Regions from separate parts of the Pseudomonas mosselii genome, predicted to be linked through region 4. Evidence: riboswitches for the same ligand, from Rfam matches in the RefSeq annotation. Region 4 holds a riboswitch; each other region holds the start of a gene.
What was found. Region 4 has a riboswitch for cobalamin ahead of K5H97_RS10930 (TonB-dependent receptor). Riboswitches for the same ligand answer to the same signal wherever they lie in the genome.
Positions count from the first base shown of each region.

Region 1: linked by a shared signal. The riboswitch ahead of cobW (cobalamin biosynthesis protein CobW) and the one ahead of K5H97_RS10930 (TonB-dependent receptor) in region 4 are both predicted to bind cobalamin.
Region 2: linked by a shared signal. The riboswitch ahead of K5H97_RS11380 (ABC transporter substrate-binding protein) and the one ahead of K5H97_RS10930 (TonB-dependent receptor) in region 4 are both predicted to bind cobalamin.
Region 3: linked by a shared signal. The riboswitch ahead of cobO (cob(I)yrinic acid a,c-diamide adenosyltransferase) and the one ahead of K5H97_RS10930 (TonB-dependent receptor) in region 4 are both predicted to bind cobalamin.

Region 1 covers NZ_CP081966.1:3,390,950-3,396,134, reverse strand. The annotation lists gene K5H97_RS15725 (DUF1272 domain-containing protein) at 1-208, opposite strand, end outside; gene cobM (precorrin-4 C(11)-methyltransferase) at 273-1,025, opposite strand; gene K5H97_RS15715 (cobalamin biosynthesis protein) at 1,055-1,456, opposite strand; gene K5H97_RS15710 (CbtA family protein) at 1,456-2,151, opposite strand; gene K5H97_RS15705 (CbtB domain-containing protein) at 2,162-2,347, opposite strand; cobalamin riboswitch at 2,450-2,671, opposite strand; cobalamin riboswitch at 2,733-2,932, shown strand; gene cobW (cobalamin biosynthesis protein CobW) at 3,033-4,100, shown strand; gene cobN (cobaltochelatase subunit CobN) at 4,104-5,185, shown strand, end outside.
Region 2 covers NZ_CP081966.1:2,454,321-2,459,505, reverse strand. The annotation lists gene K5H97_RS11390 (LysR family transcriptional regulator) at 1-307, shown strand, start outside; gene K5H97_RS11385 (DUF1624 domain-containing protein) at 406-1,566, shown strand; cobalamin riboswitch at 1,594-1,791, shown strand; gene K5H97_RS11380 (ABC transporter substrate-binding protein) at 1,906-2,919, shown strand; gene K5H97_RS11375 (FecCD family ABC transporter permease) at 2,916-3,932, shown strand; gene K5H97_RS11370 (ABC transporter ATP-binding protein) at 3,929-4,714, shown strand; gene K5H97_RS11365 (hypothetical protein) at 4,785-5,105, opposite strand.
Region 3 covers NZ_CP081966.1:1,518,224-1,523,408, reverse strand. The annotation lists gene K5H97_RS06830 (cobyrinate a,c-diamide synthase) at 1-1,087, opposite strand, end outside; gene cobO (cob(I)yrinic acid a,c-diamide adenosyltransferase) at 1,084-1,695, opposite strand; cobalamin riboswitch at 1,809-2,027, opposite strand; gene K5H97_RS06820 (hypothetical protein) at 2,178-2,756, shown strand; gene K5H97_RS06815 (C40 family peptidase) at 2,810-3,343, opposite strand; gene K5H97_RS06810 (C40 family peptidase) at 3,490-4,125, opposite strand; gene hda (DnaA regulatory inactivator Hda) at 4,251-4,955, opposite strand; gene K5H97_RS06800 (AI-2E family transporter) at 5,164-5,185, opposite strand, start outside.
Region 4 covers NZ_CP081966.1:2,355,435-2,360,619, forward strand. The annotation lists gene K5H97_RS10930 (TonB-dependent receptor) at 1-1,639, opposite strand, end outside; cobalamin riboswitch at 1,747-1,951, opposite strand; gene K5H97_RS10935 (outer membrane beta-barrel protein) at 2,112-2,858, shown strand; gene K5H97_RS10940 (GNAT family N-acetyltransferase) at 2,918-3,487, opposite strand; gene K5H97_RS10945 (carboxymuconolactone decarboxylase family protein) at 3,567-3,911, opposite strand; gene lpxO (lipid A hydroxylase LpxO) at 4,072-4,971, opposite strand.

The DNA of each region.
Region 1 (5,185 bases), 1.0 Mb from region 4:
GTGTCGAGGCGGGATTGTTGTCCAGCACCTTGCCGGCGCGGGAGGGGCGGGCAACCAGCTGGCCGCCGCAGTTCGGGCAGCGGTGGTGGAAGTGCCGGTCGTTGCAGGCTCGGCAGAAGGTGCACTCGAACGAGCAGATCAGCGCATCTGGGCTTTCGGCCGGCAGGTCGGCGTCGCAGCATTCGCAGTTGGGGCGCAATTCGAGCATGGTCTTGGTTTCCTTCCAGTTGGAAAACCCAGTGTGCTACGCCGCGCCCCGGTCGGCAATCGCTTCACGTGCCTGGACGGTAAAGGTGGGCGTGACCAGCGCGATACAGGGCCGAGTCGGCGAATGGCGCGTCTCCCAGCACATGACCGACCAGGATCAGCGCGGTACGCCGAAAATCCTTGGCGGCAACGCGCTCGCAGATATCGGCCAGCGTGCCCTTGACCCAGTCCTGGTCCGGCCAGGTGGCGCGATGGACCACCGCTATCGGGCAGTCGACGCCATAGTGTGGCAGCAGCTCCTGGACGATGCGGGCCAGGTGGCGCACCCCCAGATGGATGGCCAGGGTACTGCCGTGGCGGGCCAGGTCGGCCAGTTGCTCACCGGCCGGCATTGGCGAACGGTCGCCAAAGCGGGTGAGGATCACGGTCTGCGCCACATCGGGCAAGGTCAGCTCGCAGCCGAGCAGCGCGGCACTGGCGGCGGTGGCGGTGACGCCGGGGACGATCTGGTAGTCGATATCCAGTTCGCGCAAGTGGCGGATCTGTTCGCCGATGGCGCCATAAAGGCTGGGGTCGCCGCTGTGCACGCGCGCCACGTCCTCGCCGTTGGCGTGAGCCTGGCGCATCGCCTCGACGATCTGCTCCAGGTGCAGTTCGGCGCTGTTGATTACCGTGTGCGCCTGGTGACCTTCCAGCACGGCGGCGGGGACCAGGGAGCCGGCATAGACGATCACCGGGCACTGGCGGATCAGGCGCTGGCCCTTGACCGTGATCAGCTCGGGATCGCCGGGGCCGGCGCCGATGAAATAGACCGTCATGGGGGTTCCTTGTATAGAAGAGTGGCGGATTATCCGCCGATGGCCAGAGCCAGGGTAGCGCTGCCGAGGACCTGCCTCGGCACGTGCAGGCGGCCGTTATCGCCGGCCAGGGCCAGTGCGGCGCTTTCGGCGACGCCCCAGCAGCCGGTCTGCGCGTACGCCGTGGGCGAACGCTGGCTGAGCTGCGCTTCGAAAGCCAGTAAATGCGCGGCATCGAAACAGATGTACGGCAGCCCCAGGCGTTCGGCCAGTGCCAGCAGGCCGGGCTCTCGGGCCTTGGGCTCGATGCTGGCAATGCCGCGCAGGGCCGAGAGGGGCAGGGCGTTGCGGGTGAGGGTCTGGCGCAGCAATACCGCCAGGGTCTCGACCGGGCAGCCGCGGCGACAGCCAAAGCCGGCGTACAACGCCGGCTGAGCAGGCAGATCGCGCATCAGGCCTGGCTGGAGCGACGGTACAGCCAGGCGCTGAGCAGGCCCAGGGCCAGCCAGAACGCGGCGTTGGTCAGCCAGGAAGCGATCTTGAACTGGGTCTCGAGGGCTTGCGGCGCCAGGCTTTCATGCACGGCCGGCTGTGGCGCGCCGATCAGGTGCGGGATTACCAGCAGAGCGACACCCAGCGCCTTGAACAGCCAGTGGCGGGCGAACACCAGCAATGCCAGGCCGGCGGCGGTGGCCGCTGCGGTGCCGATCCACCAGGTCTGGCGCTGACCGAGGTCGGCGGCGGCGGTGCCGGGCAGTTCCGGTGGCAGGCCCAGGGTCGGCGCCAGGCAGAACACGGCAAAGCCGGCCAGGCCCCACAGCGCGCCGGTGGCCACGCGGTTCGGTTCACGCAGGCCGTAGAGAGCGACCAGGATCAGGGCGAAACCGACGGCGACCACCAGGTTGCCACCGGTGGTGGACAGCACGCGCTGCCAGCCGTCTTCCGGCGACCAGGCTTCGGCGCTGTGCTCATGCTCGTGGGGCGCGGTGGCGTCGCCGTGTTCATGGTGTTCGGCGACCGGGGCGGCGGACTCGTAGGTTTCCGCCTGGAGAATCAGTGGGGTGACCCAGAAGCTTTGCAGCAGGGTCAGCAGCAGGGCCGCGAGCAGGCCGCTGAAGCCCGCGGTACGGGCGATGCGCGTAATCATGCGGGTTTACTCAGTGGCAAGGGAAGGCGGCGCTGTGGCGGGTATCGTGGGCAGCGTTGTGCACTGCCTCGATGTGCGAGAAACCGGCGAAGTACACCAGGCACAGGCCCAGCAGGCTGGCGCCGACCGCGACGATCAGTCGCTGGCTGAGGCTGACGGGGGTGGCGATACTGTGTTTGGCGCTGGTGATGGGCATGACGCGTTCCTCTGCTGCTTTTGTTGTGGCAACGGACATGCGCGACGACCCCGGGCACGATTGGCCCAGGTGATACGACGACGCCCGCCCACCGCGGGGTGTACTGTGAGCACGTGTCAGGCCGGTCTCCGGGCTGGCGAGGTGGAGCAGGACTCCGTGGGGCGTCACCTTCCCATGCCTTACTGTTGGCACAGTGGTTCGGACGCTTCTCTCGCTTACCGTTGCGGGGGCAGCACCGGCCTTGTCGGCTCCTTAGCAATGGAGGCGCGACGCACCGGTTTCCCGTTTCACCCCCGTCGGGGGCACCTGAACGCAATGCGCTAGCAAATCACGGGGCCGGGCCCGCGTCAATCGCCATGGCGGTTGACCGCCAGGCAGGCACTGCGTAGCCTTGCCGCTGCGAGGTTCTCGGGCGTTGGCCCGAGCTAAGACGGGAACGCGGTACAAGCCGCGGCTGCCCCCGCAACTGTAAGCACTGAAGGGTTCGGCACAGCCACTGCGCAGGCGCGCGGGAAGGCGCCGGCCCACCGGCCAGCGAGCCGCAGCGGTGCGAGCCAGGAGACCTGCCTCGTGACGTTTTCGACTTTCAACCGGGCGGGGTGATCCGGTGGCGAACGCGCCAGGCCGGCAGGGCCGTGGCTGTCGTCCTGCATGCCCGCGCCATTGCTGCCAAGGGCATCGCGACATGAAAACACTGGCCAAGCTTCCCGTCACCATCGTTACCGGCTTCCTCGGCTCGGGCAAGACCACCTTGCTGCGCCATATGCTCGACAACGCCCAGGGCCGCCGCATCGCGGTGATCGTCAACGAATTCGGCGAGCTGGGCATCGACGGCGAGATCCTCAAGCAGTGCAGCATCGGCTGCACCGAGGAAGAGGCCAACGGCCGCGTCTATGAGCTGGCCAACGGTTGTCTGTGCTGCACCGTGCAGGAAGAGTTCTTCCCGGTGATGCGCGAGCTGGTGGCCCGTCGCGGCGACCTCGACCACATCCTTATCGAGACCAGCGGCCTGGCCTTGCCCAAACCGCTGGTACAGGCCTTTCAATGGCCGGAAATCCGCAACGCCTGCACCGTCGACGCGGTGATCACCGTGGTCGACAGCCCGGCCGTGGCCGCCGGCACCTTTGCCGCCTACCCGGAGCAGGTCGATGCCCAACGCAAGCTCGACCCCAACCTCGACCACGAGTCGCCGCTGCACGAGCTGTTCGCCGACCAGCTGGCCAGTGCCGACCTGGTGGTGCTGAACAAGGCCGACCTGATCGACGCCGAGGGCCTGGCCAAGGTCCGTGCCGAGGTGGCCGAGGAGCTGCCGCCGGCGGTCAAGGTGATCGAGGCCAGCAGCGGCCGCCTGCCGCTGGAAGTGCTGCTGGGCGTGGGCGCCGAGTCCGAGGTGCATATCGATGGTCGCCGTACCCATCACGACTCGCATCACGACGGCGATGACCATGACGACCATGACCACGACGCCTTCGACTCGATCTCCATCGATCTGCCCGAGTCCGACGAGAGCCTGCTGCTCGACGCCCTGACCCAGCTGGTCACCGAGTTCGGCATCCTGCGCGCCAAGGGCTTCGCCGCGATTCCCGGCAAGCCGATGCGTCTGCTGATCCAGGGGGTGGGCACCCGCTTCGACAAGCATTTCGACCGCGCCTGGCGTAGCGATGAACCACGGATCACCCGCCTGGTGCTGATCGGCCAGGCGCTGGACGCCGCACAGCTGGAAGCGCGCCTGCGCCAGGCCCTGGGCGCCTGATCCATGCACCTGCTGCGGACCCAACCCGGCGGCTTCGTGCCGGACGACAGCATCGCCGACCTCGGCCAGACCCCCGCCGACCTGGTGATCCTCTGCAGCGGTGATTCACACCTGGCGCTGCTCGCCGAAACCGCCGAGCAGCTGCCGGCGCACTTTCCCAGCGTGCGCCTGGCCAACCCGATGCAGGTGCAGAACCATGCCTCGGTCGACGTGTATGTCGACCAGGTGCTGCGCCATGCCAAGGTGATCCTGGTGTCGCTGCATGGCGGCGTCGGCTACTGGCGCTATGGTGTCGAGCAACTGGTCGAACTGGCGGAGCGTGGGGTCGAGCTGATCCTGGTGCCCGGCGACGACCGCCCCGATCCTGAGCTTACCGACCTGGGCACGGTCCGCGGCGAACAGGCCGAGCGCCTCTGGCACTTCCTGCGCCAGGGCGGCAAGGCCAACGCCGTTAACCTGTTCAACTGCCTGGCCAGCCAATGGCTGGGTTGTGATTACCCGTGGGATGAGCCGCAGCCCTTGCCGCGCACGGCGGTCTATCACCCGGCCAAGGCCACGGCGCGCCTAGAGGACTGGTACGCCGAGTGGAATCCGGAGCATCCGGTGGCGCCGTTGCTGTTCTACCGTTCGCACCTGCAGGCGGCCAACACGGCGTTCATCGATGTGTTCTGCCAGCGCCTGCAGGCCTGCGGGCTGAATCCATTGCCCATTGCCGTGGCCAGCCTAAAGGAACGCGCCTGCCTGGACCAGGTCGAGGCCTGGCTCGACGAGGTGCAGGCCGAGGTGGTGATCAACACCACAGGCTTTGCCCTGTCCAGCCCCGAGCAACCCAACCTGCGTCCGCTGCGCCGCGATGTGCCGGTGCTGCAGGCGATCTGCGCCCAGGACAACCAGCCTGGCTGGGAGCAGAGCGAGCAGGGCCTGGGCGCCCGCGACCTGGCGATGCACATCGCCTTGCCGGAACTGGACGGGCGTATCATCACCCGGCCGGTGAGTTTCAAGGACCTGGCCTGGCGCAGCGAGCGCAGCCAGTCCGATGTGGTCTGCTACCGGGCCCACCCCGAACGCATGGACTTCGTCGCCGA
Region 2 (5,185 bases), 99 kb from region 4:
GGCCCTGCACTTCGCCGGTGCCCGTCCGGGCCTGGCGCAGCTGCGGCCGATGCCGGGCCGCCTGGCCATCGGCGATGCCGAGGGGCAGGCCCTGGCCATCAGCGCCGGGCACGGCATTGCCCAACTGCCGACCTGGCTGGTGCAGCGCCAGCTCGACGCCGGGACGTTGCAGCAAGTGCTGCCGGAGTACGCAATGGAGGGGTTGCCGATCAACCTGGCCTGGCGTCGCAACCGTGGACATCTGCCCAAGGTGAGCGCGACGGTCCAGGCCCTGGCCGAGCGGCTGGGACCACTGATTCAGGGCTGATTCAAGCGGAGTGCCAGCGCATGGCTGTATCCAGGCACAAACAAATGAAATAAAATAACATTTCTTTTGAATGATACCTCTGCCAGCGACCCTCCTCGATGACCAGCCTCCCGACCGCCCTCCCCAGCCAACGCCTGCACAGCATCGACGCCCTGCGCGGCCTGGTGATCCTGTTCATGCTGCTGGACCACGTGCGCGAAACCTTCTTCCTGCACCGTCAGGTCAGCGACCCGATGACCATCGACGCGACCGACCCCAGCCTCTTCATCAGCCGCACCCTGGCGCACCTGTGCGCGCCGGTGTTCGTGCTGCTCACCGGACTGTCGGCCTGGCTTTACGGCGAAAAGCACCAAGGCCGGGGCGATACAGCGACGTTCCTGTTCAAGCGCGGCCTGTTCCTGGTGCTGCTGGAGCTCAGCCTGGTCAACTTCGCCTGGACCTTCCAGTTGCCACCGAGCGTGATCTACCTGCAGGTGATCTGGGCCATCGGCCTGAGCATGATCGCCCTGTCGCTGCTGGTGTGGCTGCCACGCCCGCTGCTGCTGGCCCTCGGCGCGCTGATCGTCGCCGGCCACAACCTGCTCGATGGCCTGCACTTCGCGCCGCACTCGGCGCTGCATGTACCCTGGGCGATCCTGCACGAGCGCAGCTGGCTGGAGCTGCCCGACGGCTTGCGCCTGCGTACCTCCTACCCGGTGCTGCCATGGATCGGCGTGATCGCCCTGGGCTACGGACTCGGCCCCTGGTTCGGCCGCGGCAGCGATGCCGGCGAGCGCCAGCAGCGCTTGCTGCTGGGCGGCATGATGCTGCTGCTCGGCTTTGTCGTGTTGCGCCTGCTCAATGGCTACGGCGAGGCGCCGTGGGCCTTCTACGCCAACGTCGGGCAGACGTTGATGAGCTTCTTCAACATCACCAAATACCCGCCGTCGCTGCTGTTCCTGGCCTTGACCCTGGGCGTCGGCCTGTTGCTGCTGCGCGCTTTCGAGCGGGCCGGCGACGCCCGCTGGATCGGCCCGCTGGCAGTGTTCGGCGCCGCGCCGATGTTCTTCTACCTGCTGCACCTATATGTGCTCAAGCTGCTGTATGTGGCCTGCGTGGGGCTGTTCGGCCTGAACCAGGGCAGCCATTTCGGCTTCGACGGCATCGGCGCGGTGTGGCTGGTCGCGGTGCTGCTGGCGATCGCCCTGTACCTGCCGGTGCGCGGCTTCGCCCGGCTCAAGGCCCGGCGGCGCGACATCGCCTGGCTCAAGTACCTGTAAAAGCGTTTTCACCCGATGGCCCGATGGTCTACCATGCCGCCCGCCGGTTTCCACACGGAATCAAAAGGGAATCCCGGGCGCGCCGAGGGCGGGCCAAAGGGAACTGCCCCCGCAACTGTAGGTGCCGAGCCTGCGCCATCGATGCCACTGGGTCTGCCGACCCGGGAAGGCCGGCGCCGGCCAGGACGCACCAGTCAGGAGACCTGCCGGCACGCATTCACCAACCGGCGGGGTGTCCGGGATGGTCATCCGCCCCTGGCCGCGTGCTTGCCGCGCGACGCTTGGCGATGCCTGTCCGTGGGCCATTCCGTGCACCACCCGACAGGAGATCGCCCCACCATGCCGTACCGCCTCGCCACCCTGCTCGCCGGCCTGTCACTGGCGGGCCTGGCCCACGCCGACGCCACCCGCTACCCGTTGACCGTCGACAACTGCGGTTTGCCGCAGACCTTCGCCCAGGCCCCGCAGCGCGTGGTGACCATCGGCCAGGCCGGCACCGAGTTGCTCTATGCCCTGGGCCTGGGCGAGCGGCTGGCGGGCACCTCGCTGTGGTTCAACAACGTGCTGCCCGAGTTCAAGGCGCAGAACGACAAGGTCGAGCGCCTGGCCGACAACGAGCCGGGCTTCGAGGCGGTGGTCGGCAAGCGCCCGCAGCTGGTGACCGCGCAGTTCGAATGGATGGTCGGCGCCCAGGGCGCGGTCGGCACCCGCGAACAGTTCGCGGAGCTGGGCATCCCCACCTACCTGCTGCCCTCGGACTGCGAAGGCAAGGACAACCTGGTGGGCGCCGACGGTACCCGCCTGCAGCCGTTCAGGATCGACACCATCTACAGGAGCGTCAGTCAGCTGGCCGAGATCTTCGACGTGCAGGATCGCGGCGAACACCTCAATGCCGAGCTCAAGGGCCAGCTGGACCAGGCCCGGCAACGCCTGGCCGGCCAGGACCTGAGTCACACCAGCGCGCTGTTCTGGTTCTCCAGCGCCGACCTCAAGGTCGACCCTTACGTCGCTGGTCGCCAGGGCGTGGCCGACTTCATGCTGCAGACCCTCGGCGTACGCAATGTGGTGGAGTCCAGCGAAGAATGGCCGGCGGTGGGCTGGGAGACCCTGGCCAGGGCCAACCCCACCTGGCTGATCGTCGCGCGCATGGACCGCCGCCGCTACCCCGCCGACGACTACCGGAAAAAGCTCGAGTTCCTGCGCAGCGACCCGGTGACCCGCAACATGGACGCGGTCAGGCAGGGGCGGATCATCGTCCTCGACGCCGACGCCATGCAGGCCGGCATCCGCCTGTTCCGTGGCCTGGAAGTGCTGTCCAGCGCCTTCGCCAGCGGTAAAGCACCACAGCCATGAACCGCCTGCTGCCCATCAGCGCCTTCGCGCTGCTCGCCCTGTGCCTGGCCATGCTCGCCGGGATCGCCATCGGCGAGACGCGGATCAGCGCCGAGGTGGTCTGGCAGGTACTGGCCAACCAGCTGTGGCAGGCCGGCCATGCGCTCGACCCCATCGACGCCGGCATCGTCTGGAACTACCGCCTGCCGCGCACCCTGGTGGCCGCCGCCTGTGGCGCGGGGCTGGCGACCTGCGGGGTGATCCTCCAGGCGCTGCTGCGCAACCCGCTGGCCGAGCCGTACCTGCTGGGCCTGTCGGCAGGCGCCTCGACCGGTGCCGTGGCGGTGGGGCTGTTCGGCCTGGGCGGCGCGGTGCTGTCGCTGTCGGCCGGTGCCTTCATCGGTGCGCTGGCCGCGTTCGCCCTGGTACTGGTGCTGTCGCGGGCCAGCGGCAGCCGACACGACAATGCGCAGGTGATCCTCGCCGGCATCGCCGGCTCGCAACTGTTCAACGCGCTGACGGCCTTTCTGATCACCAAGTCGGCCACCGCCGAACAGGCCCGGGGCATCCTGTTCTGGCTGCTGGGCAACCTCAGCGGCGTGCGCTGGCCGTCGGTCTGGCTAGCGCTGCCGGTGGCCGTGCTCGGGCTGGCGGTGTGCCTGTGGCACCGCCGGGCGCTGGACGCCTTCACCTTCGGTGCCGATTCGGCGGCCTCGCTGGGCGTGCCGGTGCGGCGCACGCAATTGTTGCTGATCAGTTGCACGGCGCTGGTGACTGCGGTGATGGTCTCGATCGTCGGTGCCATCGGCTTCGTCGGCCTGGTCATCCCCCACGCCCTGCGCCTTCTGCTCGGCCCCGGGCACAGCCGCCTACTGCCGGCCAGCGCGCTGGGCGGTGCGTTGTTCCTGATTGTCGCCGACATCCTCTCGCGGACCCTGATCGCCGGCCAGGTGATCCCGGTGGGCGTGGTCACCGCCTTGATCGGCGCGCCAGTGTTCGCGCTGATCCTGGTCAGCCGCCGGGGGCGTCCATGACCGTGATGACCGCCCTCGCCAACGCCCCGCTTGTCTGCGAGGGGCTGGGCCTGCGCCTGGGCGGCCGCGAAGTGCTGCAAGACATCGACCTGAGCGTGATGCCCGGCGAGACCCTCGGTGTGGTCGGCCCCAACGGATCGGGCAAGTCAACCCTGCTCAAGCTGCTCGCCGGCCTGCGCACGCCCAGCAGCGGCAGCGTGCGTTTGCTGGGCGAGGCGCTGGAGCGCATGCCGCGTCGCCGGGTTGCGCAAAGCCTGGCGCTGGTCGAACAGCAGGCCGATACCCTGGACGCCATCAGCGTCTACGACGCCGTGGCCCTCGGCCGCACGCCGTGGCTGTCGGCCCTGGCGCCGTTCGGCGCGGACGACCGTGCCATCGTCGAGCAGGCCCTGGCCGACGCCGACGCCGGCCACCTGCGTCGGCGCCTGTGGGGCGAGCTGTCCGGCGGCGAACGCCAGCGCGTGCACATCGCCCGGGCCCTGGCCCAGCGGCCGCAGGTACTGCTACTGGACGAGCCGACCAATCATCTTGATATCCAGCATCAACTGAGCCTGCTGCGGCAGGTTCAAGCGCTGTCGGTGACGACCCTGGTGGCCTTGCATGATCTCAACCAGGCGTTGACTTGTGACCGGTTGGCGGTGCTTGACCAAGGACGGTTGGTTGCCTTGGGGATACCGGAGGTGGTGCTGACACCGGAGCGGATATTGGCGACATTCGGGGTTCAGGCCCACTACCTGATCGATCCGTATGATGGGGCGCGGATACTGCGGTTTCGCGCCTGAAAGGGCTGGAGCCGCTTCGCGACCCCAGCATCGTTTGTCATAGCGCTGAGCAGAGGTTACAGCCTGCATCTCAGCCCATGTATCCTGCAGGCGGCAACCTCCACGCCTGCAGCTCCAACGGCGTCATGCCCGCCAGCACCTGCACGAAGGTTTCAGTCAGCTCACTGCTGACATTGCCGTGGAATCGGTAGTTGCTCAGCAGGTAGCGCCGGACCGTTTTCGGCCAGTTGTTCGCCAGGTGGGCGGCCTTGATAATGCCTTTGGCATCCTGGTAGTTGGCGGCAGGCTTGACCTGGGTCAGGCGGCGCTCGAAGTGGCTGAAGCTCCAGTCGTCCTCGCGGGCCTCGAATTCGTCCAGCAATTTCACCTTGTACAACGCAAGCTCAGGCATGCGTGATCTCCTTGTGATGGGGGTGGAAGGAGACGGTAGGCGAATACAGCGGGAATGGAAATGAACACGGTGTTGAGCGC
Region 3 (5,185 bases), 840 kb from region 4:
CCTGCAGGGCCAGGGCCGCCAGGCGCTTCTGCATGGTCGCCTCGCCCGGCAGCAGGCCCAGCAGCGTGGCGCGCTCGCCCGCCACGTCGGTCAGCGCGTCGAGCAGGTAGAGCATGCCGCCGCACTCGGCCAGCAACGGCTTGCCGGCGGCATGATGGGCGCGGATCGCTTCCAGCATCGGCGCGTTGGCGGCCAGCGCCTGGTGATGCAGTTCGGGGTAGCCGCCGGGCAGGTAGAGACTGTCCACCACGGGTAGCTCGCGGTCATGCACCGGCGAGAAGAATTCCAGGTGCGCACCGAGGCCACGCAGGAGGTCAAGATTGGCGCCATAGGTGAAGGCGAAGGCCTCATCGCGGGCCACACCGATGCGCGCCCCGGCCAGCGACGCAGTCACATTCACAGGCTCAGGCTCGGCAAAACGGACCGGTGGCGGCAGCGCGGCATCGCAACTGGCGCCCAGGGCTTCGGCGGCGGCATCCAGGCGTGCATCCAGGTCGTTCAACTCGCTGGCCTGGACCAGGCCAAGGTGACGGCTGGGCAGCTCGATGCCGCGCTCGCGGGACAACCCGCCGTACCAGCGCAGGCCTTCGGTCAGGCTGCCTTCGAGCAGTTGCGCATGACGCAGGCTGCCGACCCGGTTGGCCAGCACCCCGGCGAACGGCAGGTCGGGCTGGTAGCGCGCCAGGCCTAGAGCCAAGGCACCAAAGGTCTGGGCCATGGCCGTGCCGTCGATCACCGCCAACACCGGCACGCCGAAGTGGCGCGCCAGGTCGGCGCTCGACGGCGTGCCGTCGAACAGGCCCATCACGCCCTCGATCAGGATCAGGTCGGCCTCGCCCGCCGCTTCCCACAACAGGCGGCGACTCTCCTCGGCGCCGATCATCCACAGGTCGAGCTGGTAGACCGGTGCACCGCTGGCGCGCTCGAGGATCATCGGGTCGAGAAAGTCAGGCCCGCACTTGAACACCCGCACCGTGCGCCCGAGGTTGCGGTGCAGGCGGGCCAGGGCGGCAGTGACCGTGGTCTTGCCCTGGCCCGAGGCCGGGGCCGCGATCAGCACGGCGGGACACTGGCGCGACTCACTCACAGTTCGACGCCCTTCTGCGCGCGGATACCGGCCTGGAAGGCGTGCTTGAGCATGCCCATCTCGGTGACGGTGTCAGCCAGTTCGATCATCTCCGGCTTGGCAGCGCGCCCCGTGACGATCACATGCTGCATCGGCGGACGCGCCTGGATATCCGATAGCACCTGGTCGAGGTCCAGGTAGCCGTGCTTGAGGGCGATGTTCAGCTCATCGAGCACGACGAACTGGATAGAGGGGTCCTGCAGCAACTGCCGCGACACCGCCCAGGCGGCCTCGGCAGCGGCGATGTCGCGCTGGCGGTCCTGGGTTTCCCAGGTAAAACCCTCGCCCATCACGTGATAACGCACCTGCTCGGGAAATCGGCGGAAAAACAGCTCCTCGCCGGTGCTGTTGCGGCCTTTGATGAACTGCACCACGCCGCACTGCATGCCATGGCCAAGGGCGCGGGCAAGCATGCCGAAGGCCGAGCTGCTCTTGCCCTTGCCGTTGCCGGTCAGCACCAGCAGCAGGCCGCATTCATTGGGGGAATTGGCGATGCGCTCGTCGATGATCGCCTTCTTGCGCTGCATGCGCGCCAGGTGACGTTCGTCGCGTTCGATGGATTCGCTCATCAGGGGTCTCCGCAGGCTGTCGCAGCGGCGGCGACAGGTAAAAGGCAGGCAGACGAGGAGCGCGCAGGAGGCATGGCAAGGGCCACATCGCACCGCGCATCACCCTCCGTGATGCCGTTTGGCAGTGACAGGCCGGTCTCCGGGCTCATGAGCGGGCGCAGGCCCTGGCTACGCGCCTTCCCGGACATGGACATCCAGTGGCCTTGCGTAGCCGTCGACTCATCTACCGTTGCGGGGGCAGCGCCGGACTCGCGCCTACTGGCGCCCACCGGCTTCCCAGTTTCACCCTGCCGAACCGCAGCTCGCGGGGCACCTGAAGCACGCCGCGAAGGTTAGAGGGTTGCACCGGGAGCGTCAATCGAGCGAGGGCCGATCTGGCCTGGATCAATGGCCGATTCACCAGCTTGTGCCACACTCAGAGCAGTGATATCACATAGCCATCACCCGGCCGACCCGGATCACAATGACAAGGAGAGCGCAGCATGCAAGGCCTGATGATCAACAACCCGCGCCTGGAGTTCCTGCGCCCGGCCCTCGAGCGCTGGGTCGACTGCATCGACCGCTTCAACCAGTTGCAGGGCGACAACGAGGCGCCCTACTGGCACGGCACAGCCAGCAACGTCGGCCTGCTCGCCGCTGCCGCCTGGCAGGGTGAGTTGGTGGCGCTGGAACGGCACATGAGCAAGAAACAGCGCGACGAGGGCGAGCGCGACGGGCGCTGCGACCTGTCGATCAGCAGCGCCGAGGAGTCGCTGTACCTGCACGCTGGCCAGCGCTGGCCGCGCATCGCTCGCCTCGACCTGACAGCGGCCCTGCAGGAAACCGCCGCCCTGGCCAAGCCGATCGCGTATGGCAGCCAACTCAAGGCCGGGGCACTGTTCGTCACACCGTGGAAGGCCGGCCAGCATGCCAGCCCCGAGGAACTGCAGGACCTGGTGGACGATCTGCAGAAGCACACGGCCTGTGCGCTTGCCTGGTACTTCCCGTATGCCTACCGCAAGCTGCACAACGAACTGGGGCAGTACTATCCCGGAGTGGCGCTTCTGCTCAAACAGGCTTGATGCCAGCCAGGCAATACTGGACCAAGTTCATACCCTGCCCGCGCCGGTAGGTATCAGGGATTCTGCGCCAGATGCCCCGGCGGCAGCACCCGTTTGGCCTGGAGGTAGGCCTTGGCCCAGTAGCTGTTGGACAGGTAGTCCAGGCGCACGGTGCCGCCCGTCGACGGTGCATGCACGAAGCGCCCTTCACCGACGTAGATGCCGGCATGGCTGACCTGCGACCCGCCGCTGGTGGCAAAGAACACCAGATCACCCGACTGCAGCGAATTGATATCCACATTTGGCGCGCGCATGACGATCATCTCGCGAGTCGAGCGTGGCAGACTGATACCCGCCGCATCACGGTAGACATAGCCGATCAGGCCGCTGCAATCGAACCCGGCATCCGGTGTATTGCCACCCCAGCGATACGGTGTGCCCACCAGGCCGATGGCGCGAAACAATACATCGTCGGCCGCAGGCGACGAAGGCGCCTGATTGAACACCATCGGCTGTTTGGGCGTGGGCGCCGGCGCAGGTGCACGGCTGGAGCAGGCCGCAAGCAGGGCCACCAGGGAAAAGAATGCGAAGCGCGCCAACATCGCCATGATGCGAACGTCCTGTCGAAAATCCGACGGCCACGGCCGAAGGTAAAAAGAGTTGAGAATTTAGATTAGACGCTTTCTGTAAATGCGCACGGCGGCGAGCTTTTCAGCTACGCCGCCGTGCGAGGTTACAGCATTTTGATATCAAATCAATTGCGCGAGATCGTGGTCGGCGCCATGGCGAGCGCGCGTTTGGCCTCGATGAAGGTCTTGCTCCAATAGCGATCGCCCAGGCTGTCGATACGCACACCACCGCTGCGGCGGCTGCTGGAGTGGATGAACTGGTTGTCACCCAGGTAGATGCCGGCATGGCTCACGCGGCCACGGCCGTTGGTGCTGAAGAACAGCAGGTCGCCGGGCTTGAGCTTGTTACGGGCGACCTTGGGCGCGTCGACGTTGATCATCTCGCGGGTCGAGCGCGGCAGGTTCATGCCCGCCTCTTCGCGGAACAGGTAGCCGATGAAACCGCTGCAGTCGAAGCCGGACTTCTCGGAGGTGCCGCCGAAGCGGTAGCGGGTGCCGATCAGGGCCATGCCGCGTTCGAGAATGCTGTCGGCCAGCACAGGCAGCTGGTATGGCTTGCCGTTGCTGGAGAAGGCGTCAAGGTCGTCTTCGCTGGCCAGCTCTTCCTCGGTGAATACGGAAGAGGCGGAAGCCTTGGCCTTGACCGATTGCTCGGCGGCCACGCGGTGGTCCTGCGAGGGTGCGACCGGGCCGGTGGAGGCACAGCCGTAAAGAAGGGTGACAAGTGCAAGTGGCACGAGGGGTGCGAAGCGCTTCAGCATGGGCACGACCGTGTCTGTAGTCCTTTAGAAGGGGGAAACTATGCCTTCTATCGGACCCATTTGCAAATTTTATCGAAAAAGATGTGACTTTTCCGTTTTGATGCTCTGGCACCGTGTTCTCAGGGCTACCAGCCGAGGGTTTCCTTGAGGAACGGGATGGTCAGCTTGCGCTGGGCCTGCAGGGAGGCCTGGTCGAGGCGTTCGAGGAGGTCGAACAACGCGCTCATGCTGCGCGTACCGCGGGTGAGGATGAAGTGGCCGACCTCGTCGGTCAGGTGCAGGCCACGGCGCGAGGCACGCAGTTGCAGGGCGCGCAGCTTGTCCTCATCGGACATCCCACGCATCTGAAAGATCAGCGCCAGGGTCAGCCGCGACTTGAGGTCGGCCAGTTTGATCGGCAGTTCCCGTGGCGAACTGGACGCCGCCAGCAGCAGGCGCCGGCCGCTGTCGCGCAGGCGGTTGAACAGGTGAAACATCGCCTCTTCCCAGTCCGCCTTGCCGGCAATCACATGCAGGTCGTCGATGCACACCAGCTCGTACTGTTCGAGGTAGTCGAGCAGTTCGACGCCGCGATCAAGCAGTTGCGCCAGGGGCAGGTAGACAGCGGGTTGGCCCAACTGCTGGAAACGCTGGGTGGCGGCCTGCAACAGGTGGGTGCGGCCCACGCCCTGCTTGCCCCACAGGTAGATGAGGCTTTCGGTCCAGCCGGCGTCGGCTTCGCACAGCCGCTCGACATAGCCCAGTGCCGCGGCATTGGCGCCGGGGTAGTAGTTGATGAAGGTGGCGTCGTCGCGCAGACGCACACCCAGGGGCAACTGGATCGGTTTCATGCTCGCGGGCGGTCGCGGGGACCACAGGGGGCCTTTGATGAACAGTGTGCAAAGTCTATACCCGCAGCGCGGACGGCACAATCGGCGAGGGGAATAGCGCAAGTAAAATCAAGTAGTTGCACTGTTTCACAAGCATCGCGGGGCAAGCCCGCCCCCACGTTATAGCCTCTGCCAGGGTAGCGTGGGAGCGGGCTTGCCCCGCGATTGATCATAGGTCGGGGTCGATCTCC
Region 4 (5,185 bases):
GGTTGTACACCGGCAGCTTCTTCTTGACGATGTGATAGGCCGCCAGCGTCCACTCGCCACGGGTATCCCAGAAACGTTGCTTGAGGCCTACCTCGGCCTGCTTCGCTTCGGTCAGTTCCAGGCGCTTGTCCGGGCGCTGGGTGAGCAGGTCGCCGACGCCGTCCTCGCTGGTCGAAAACTGCCCATACAGCGACAGGTCGTCGGTGACAGCGAACACCAGGCCGGCGCGCCAGTTGCCGCCCTGCAGGCTGCGGTCGCTGCGGCTGTTGTTGGCCAGGTCGTCGCGGTCGATGTGATTCTGGTCGCGGCGAATGCCGGTGACCAGTGCGAGGCGGTCGGTCAGCTGGGTGCGGTTTTCGGCGAACAGGGCGAAGGTGTCGACCTTGGACAGCGTTTGTGCGCGGGTTGGGCTGAGGCTATGGAAGCCGCCCGGAGCCGGATGCCACGGGTCGAGCGGGTCGCTGCCGCCATCACGGTAGGGCGAGTTGCTGTCGACGTTGAAGCGGATGCGGTTGTACTCGGCGCCGACCACGGTCTTGCTGTCCAGGCCGAACAGGCCATGGTCGAAGGTGAAGCTCTGGCGATCGCCGAGCTGCTCCTGGTTATGGCGAATCTCGAGGAAGCTGCCGCGCTGGATCACGCCGTTGGCGGCGTCCCAGGTGTAGGACTCGGCATTGCGCCACTGGCGGCGGCTCTTGATGTAGTACAGCTGGTTGCTGGCACTGACGCGGTCGCTGAGGGTCCAGTCGGTGGTCAGGCGCGTCCACTCGTCGTGGTAGCGCTGCTCGTCGTTGCTGACGTTGTAGTTCTTGCGCCGCACGCTGCTGCGCAGGTGCCCATCGATCAGCGGGGTGCCGTAGTAGTTGGCCGGTTGCGCATCGCCGCGTTCGTGGGCGAGGGTAAAACTCAGGTCGTCGCTGGCATCGAAGCGCAGGGCGGCGCTCAGGGCCAGGCTGCGCGAGTCGGTGCGGTCGACCCAGCCGTTGCCGGCCTGCTGGTTGAGGGTCACGCGGTAGCTCAGGCGCTCGCTCAGGCTGCCGCCGCTGTCCAGGCCCAGCTGCTGGCGGTCCCAGGAGCCGTAGCCCAGACGCAGGTGGTTGCGGATCTCGCCAGCGAACGGCTGCTTCGGCACCACGTTGACCACCGCGCCGGTAGCGCCTTCGCCGTACAGCACCGAGGCGGGGCCGCGGATCACGTCGATGCGCTCGAACATCCACGGATCGACCGGGAAGGTCAGGGTGCCGGCACCGGCGTACAGGCGCGAGCCGTCGAACAGGGTCATCACCGAACTCTGCCCGGTGAAGCCGCGGGCCGACAGGCCGGTGCCGCCGTCGCCCGGCGTGCCGATGAAGGTAAGGCCCGGCGAGCGGGTCACGGCGTCCTGCACGGTGAGGTTGTTGCGCTGCTGGATCTGCGCCTCGGTCAGGCTGCTGGTGCTGGCCGGGGTGTCCAGGGCGCTGAGGTTCAGGCGCGAACCGGTCGGGGACGGGGTGGCCAGGTCGATGGCCTGTGGCTCGCGGGTGTCGGTGATTGCCGTGGAGGGCAGGGTGAAGGGCGTTACTTCATGATCGTCGGCCAGCGCCGGCAGGGACACGGCCAGGCAGGCCGCCAGGGTGTGAAGCTTGTTGATTCGGGACATGTCGTTCCACTGCTGCAGGAAGAGATGGATCCCGGTGGAAAACACGCAACGGTCAAGCGCACGCAGGCGCGCACGCGGATACCGGCCTGCGCCCGCCCACCGCGGGTTGCCAAGTAGCGCCTCAGGCCGGTCTCCGGGCTTGCGAGGGGCATGAAGCCTTCACCTTCCCATGCGTGCGCACAGTGGTCTGTCGAAGGATTCACTCGCTTACCGTTGCGGGGGCAGCGCCGGACTTGTCGTGACAACGACGCACCGGCTTCCCGTTTCACCCTGCGCACGGCGGCGCAGGACACCTGAAACTGGCGCGCATCTGACCATTGAACGGGCAGTGAGTCAATCGTTTGAGTGGGTGGGGAAACTGTGACGGACAGGGCGGTTTAGAGCGGTTTGCCAAATTTTTTCGAACTTTTGCCAAGCCCGTTGTCTCGAACCGGTCGTTCGCCATTCATTCACGTCATGGAGACTTTTGCGAATGTTTACCCGTAACCTGCTGCGCCACGCCTGCCTGCTTGCCCTGCTCGGTGCCCCTCTGGCTGCCACGGCGGCACCGAGTACCGACCCGCTGTTCACCCTCGGCTTGCTGGGGTCCTACGACAAGTTCAAGTTCGAGGGAGGAAGCGAATCGGACAAGGAACACATGGGCCAGGGCGGTGTGTTCGCCACGTTCGGCAACAAGATGACCGCCGAATCCGGGTTCATCTACCAGATCGGTGCCGAGGCCAAGTATGGCAAGAAGAACGACAACAAGCTCAAGGAAGCCCAGGCCGACCTCGACCTGGGCTGGCGCGCCGCACTGGATGCGCGCAACTTCGTCGACCTGACGGTGGGCGGCGGGTACAGCTGGACCCGCTTCGAGCCCGAGATCAACGATCTTGATACACGGCTGACCTACAAGTCGCCGTTCGCCAAGGCAGCGCTGGGCTACAACCACCAGTTCGACGCGTCGACCCTGCGCGTGGAGGTGGGCGCGCGCCACACCATTGATGGCCGCGCGCGGCTCAAAGTCGATGATTTCGGCAGCGACAGCGTCGACATGAAGGACCGCACCAACCCGTATGCGGAGGTCACGCTGCTGATGAACCAGCAGGGCGGCATGCCGGTGCAGGTGGGGGCGTACTACACCCGTACAGAATACAAGCTGGACGAGGATACGCCGGTGGCCGACAACACCAAGCTCAAGCGCGACGAGTTTGGGGTGAAGGTGGGGTTGGCGTTCTGATCGGTTGAGCCTGCGCTGATTCCGTCGCGGGGCAGGCCCGCGATGGATTCAGCTGCCTCTTATCGCCCGCGTCGGCGCGACACCCGCGCCTCGATGTTCTTGCGCCCGATCAGCAGCGCCGGTTTTTCCACGACCGGCTCATCGGCCAGCCACTTGTACATCACCAGGCAGTCCACCAGGCCCAATTCGGCATGGCGGTATGCCTTGGGCAGTCGCCCGACGGTCTCGAAACCGAGCTTGTGCCAAAGCGCCACGGCCACCTCGTTGCTCGCTACCACCGAGTTGAATTGCAGGGCCAGGAAGCCCTCCTGGCGCGCCAGCTTCTGCGAGTGCTCGCACATCAGCCTGGCCACGCCCCGGCCGCGTGCCTGTTCGCAGACCATGTAGCCGCAGTTGCCGACATGTCCCCCGGGGCCGGCGGCATTGGCCTTGAGGAAGTAGGAGCCAAGCAGCACGCCGTCTTCATCGGCCACCAGTGTGCGCAACGGGGTTTCCAGCCACAGCCGGCGCGCCTGGTCGAAATCCAGGGCGGGGTCGAAGGCGTAGGTCTGGCGGGCCTGGACGATGGCCTGGAAGGTCGGCCAGAAGCGCTCGAAGTCTTCCGGGGTCATGGGGCGGATCTGGATCATGGTGGTTCCTGCACGGGCTGAGGCGCCAAGTCTGGGTGTCGCGGCGCCCGCGCGCAAGGGCGCCCACGCCGCAACCTGCTCAGGCGTCGGCCTTGCCCACGGCGTCTAGCGCCCTGGCCGAGTAGACCAGCGCGGCGCCGGCATTCATCGCCACCGCCACGCCCAGGGCCTCGGCAATCTCTTCGCGGGTGGCGCCGTGCTTGACCGCCTGCTGCGAATGCACGGCGATGCAGCCGTCGCAGCGCGTGGTGACCGCCACGGCCAGGGAGATCAGCTCGCGGGTCTTGGCGTCCAGGTGGTTGGTCTTGGCCCCGGCGCCGCTGGCGGTCATGTAGCCGGCCACGGTATCGGGAGAGAGTTGCTTGAGATCGCCGATGCCGGCCATCAACTGCTTACGGTAGGCTTCCCAGTCCATCATGCTCATCGTCTTCACCTTGTCAGGTTGGCAACAGGAGCTATCAGGCTAGTCGATGTTTGGCGGGGGGATGAGGTGTAGGTGATCTTGGTAGAAGCGGCCTTGCGGCCCTTTCGCGACACAAGGCCGCTCCCACAGGGGCGTGGGGCGGCCGATAGACAGTGGCAGGTCAGATATAGATGAACACCAGCACCAGCGCCGCGACCACCGCCCACTTCTCCAGGTAATAGCGGGTGCGGTTGCGTTTCTTCATCGCCTTGCCGCGCTCGCGGATCTTGTAGATGCGGGTGAACAGGCGGTTGATGCCGCCGGTCTTGTCGCTGGCATCGTTGGGCGCGGCGGCGGCGGCCATGACGTTGCGGCTGAACCAGCGGTTGAACGCTGCGGCCCAGCGGTACTTGAGGGGGCGCTCGACGTCGCAGAACAGGATGATGCGGTTGTGCTCGGTGGTGTTGGCCGCGTAGTGGATGTAGGTCTCGTCGAACACCACGCCCTCGCCGTCACGCCAGGAGTACTTCTCGCCGTCCACGTCGATGTAGCAGCCATCGTCGTTGGGCGTGTCCAGGCCCAGGTGGTAGCGGTAGGAGCCGGCGTACGGGTCGCGGTGGCGCACCAGCTTGGCGCCCGGCGGCAGGGTGGCGAACATCGCCGCCTTGACCGTGCCGATGCCGGCGAGCAGCTCGGTGGTGCGTGGGCACAGGGTCATCGCCGAGGGGTGGCTCTCGCCGTACCACTTCAGGTAGAAGCGCTTCCAGCCGGTCTTGAAGAACGAGTTGAAACCGACGTCGTCATAATTGTCGGACTTTTTGATCTCGCCGGCCTGCAGCAGCTGCTGGCCTTCCTTGCGGATTTCCTGCCAGTGGTCCTGCAGCACCTGCAACTCGGGGAAGGCGCTGACCGGCAGGTACGGCTTGGCCGGATGCTTGGAGAACAGGTAGAGGAAGGCGTTGACCGGGGCCAGGAAGCTGGAGTGGTCGCCCAGCTGGCGTGTCAGCTTGTGACGAACCCGACCGCGCAGGTGAACATAGGCGATCGAGAGGACGAAGATCAGTACGAGTGCAATTTTCATGGACGATTACTTGTCGAAAAATGGCCATGCGCCATGGCGTAAGCCCGCCAGCATAAACAATCGTGGCGTGGGTTTGTACTTATTGTTACGTCTTGTCTGGCCGACTTAGGTGCAATGGCTGACAGGTTGCGCAAACGATTCAACAGTTTATGTAGCTGTTTTGCGTGGGCAGAACGCTACACTCGATGACGCGAACCGTTACCAGGGAGACTCC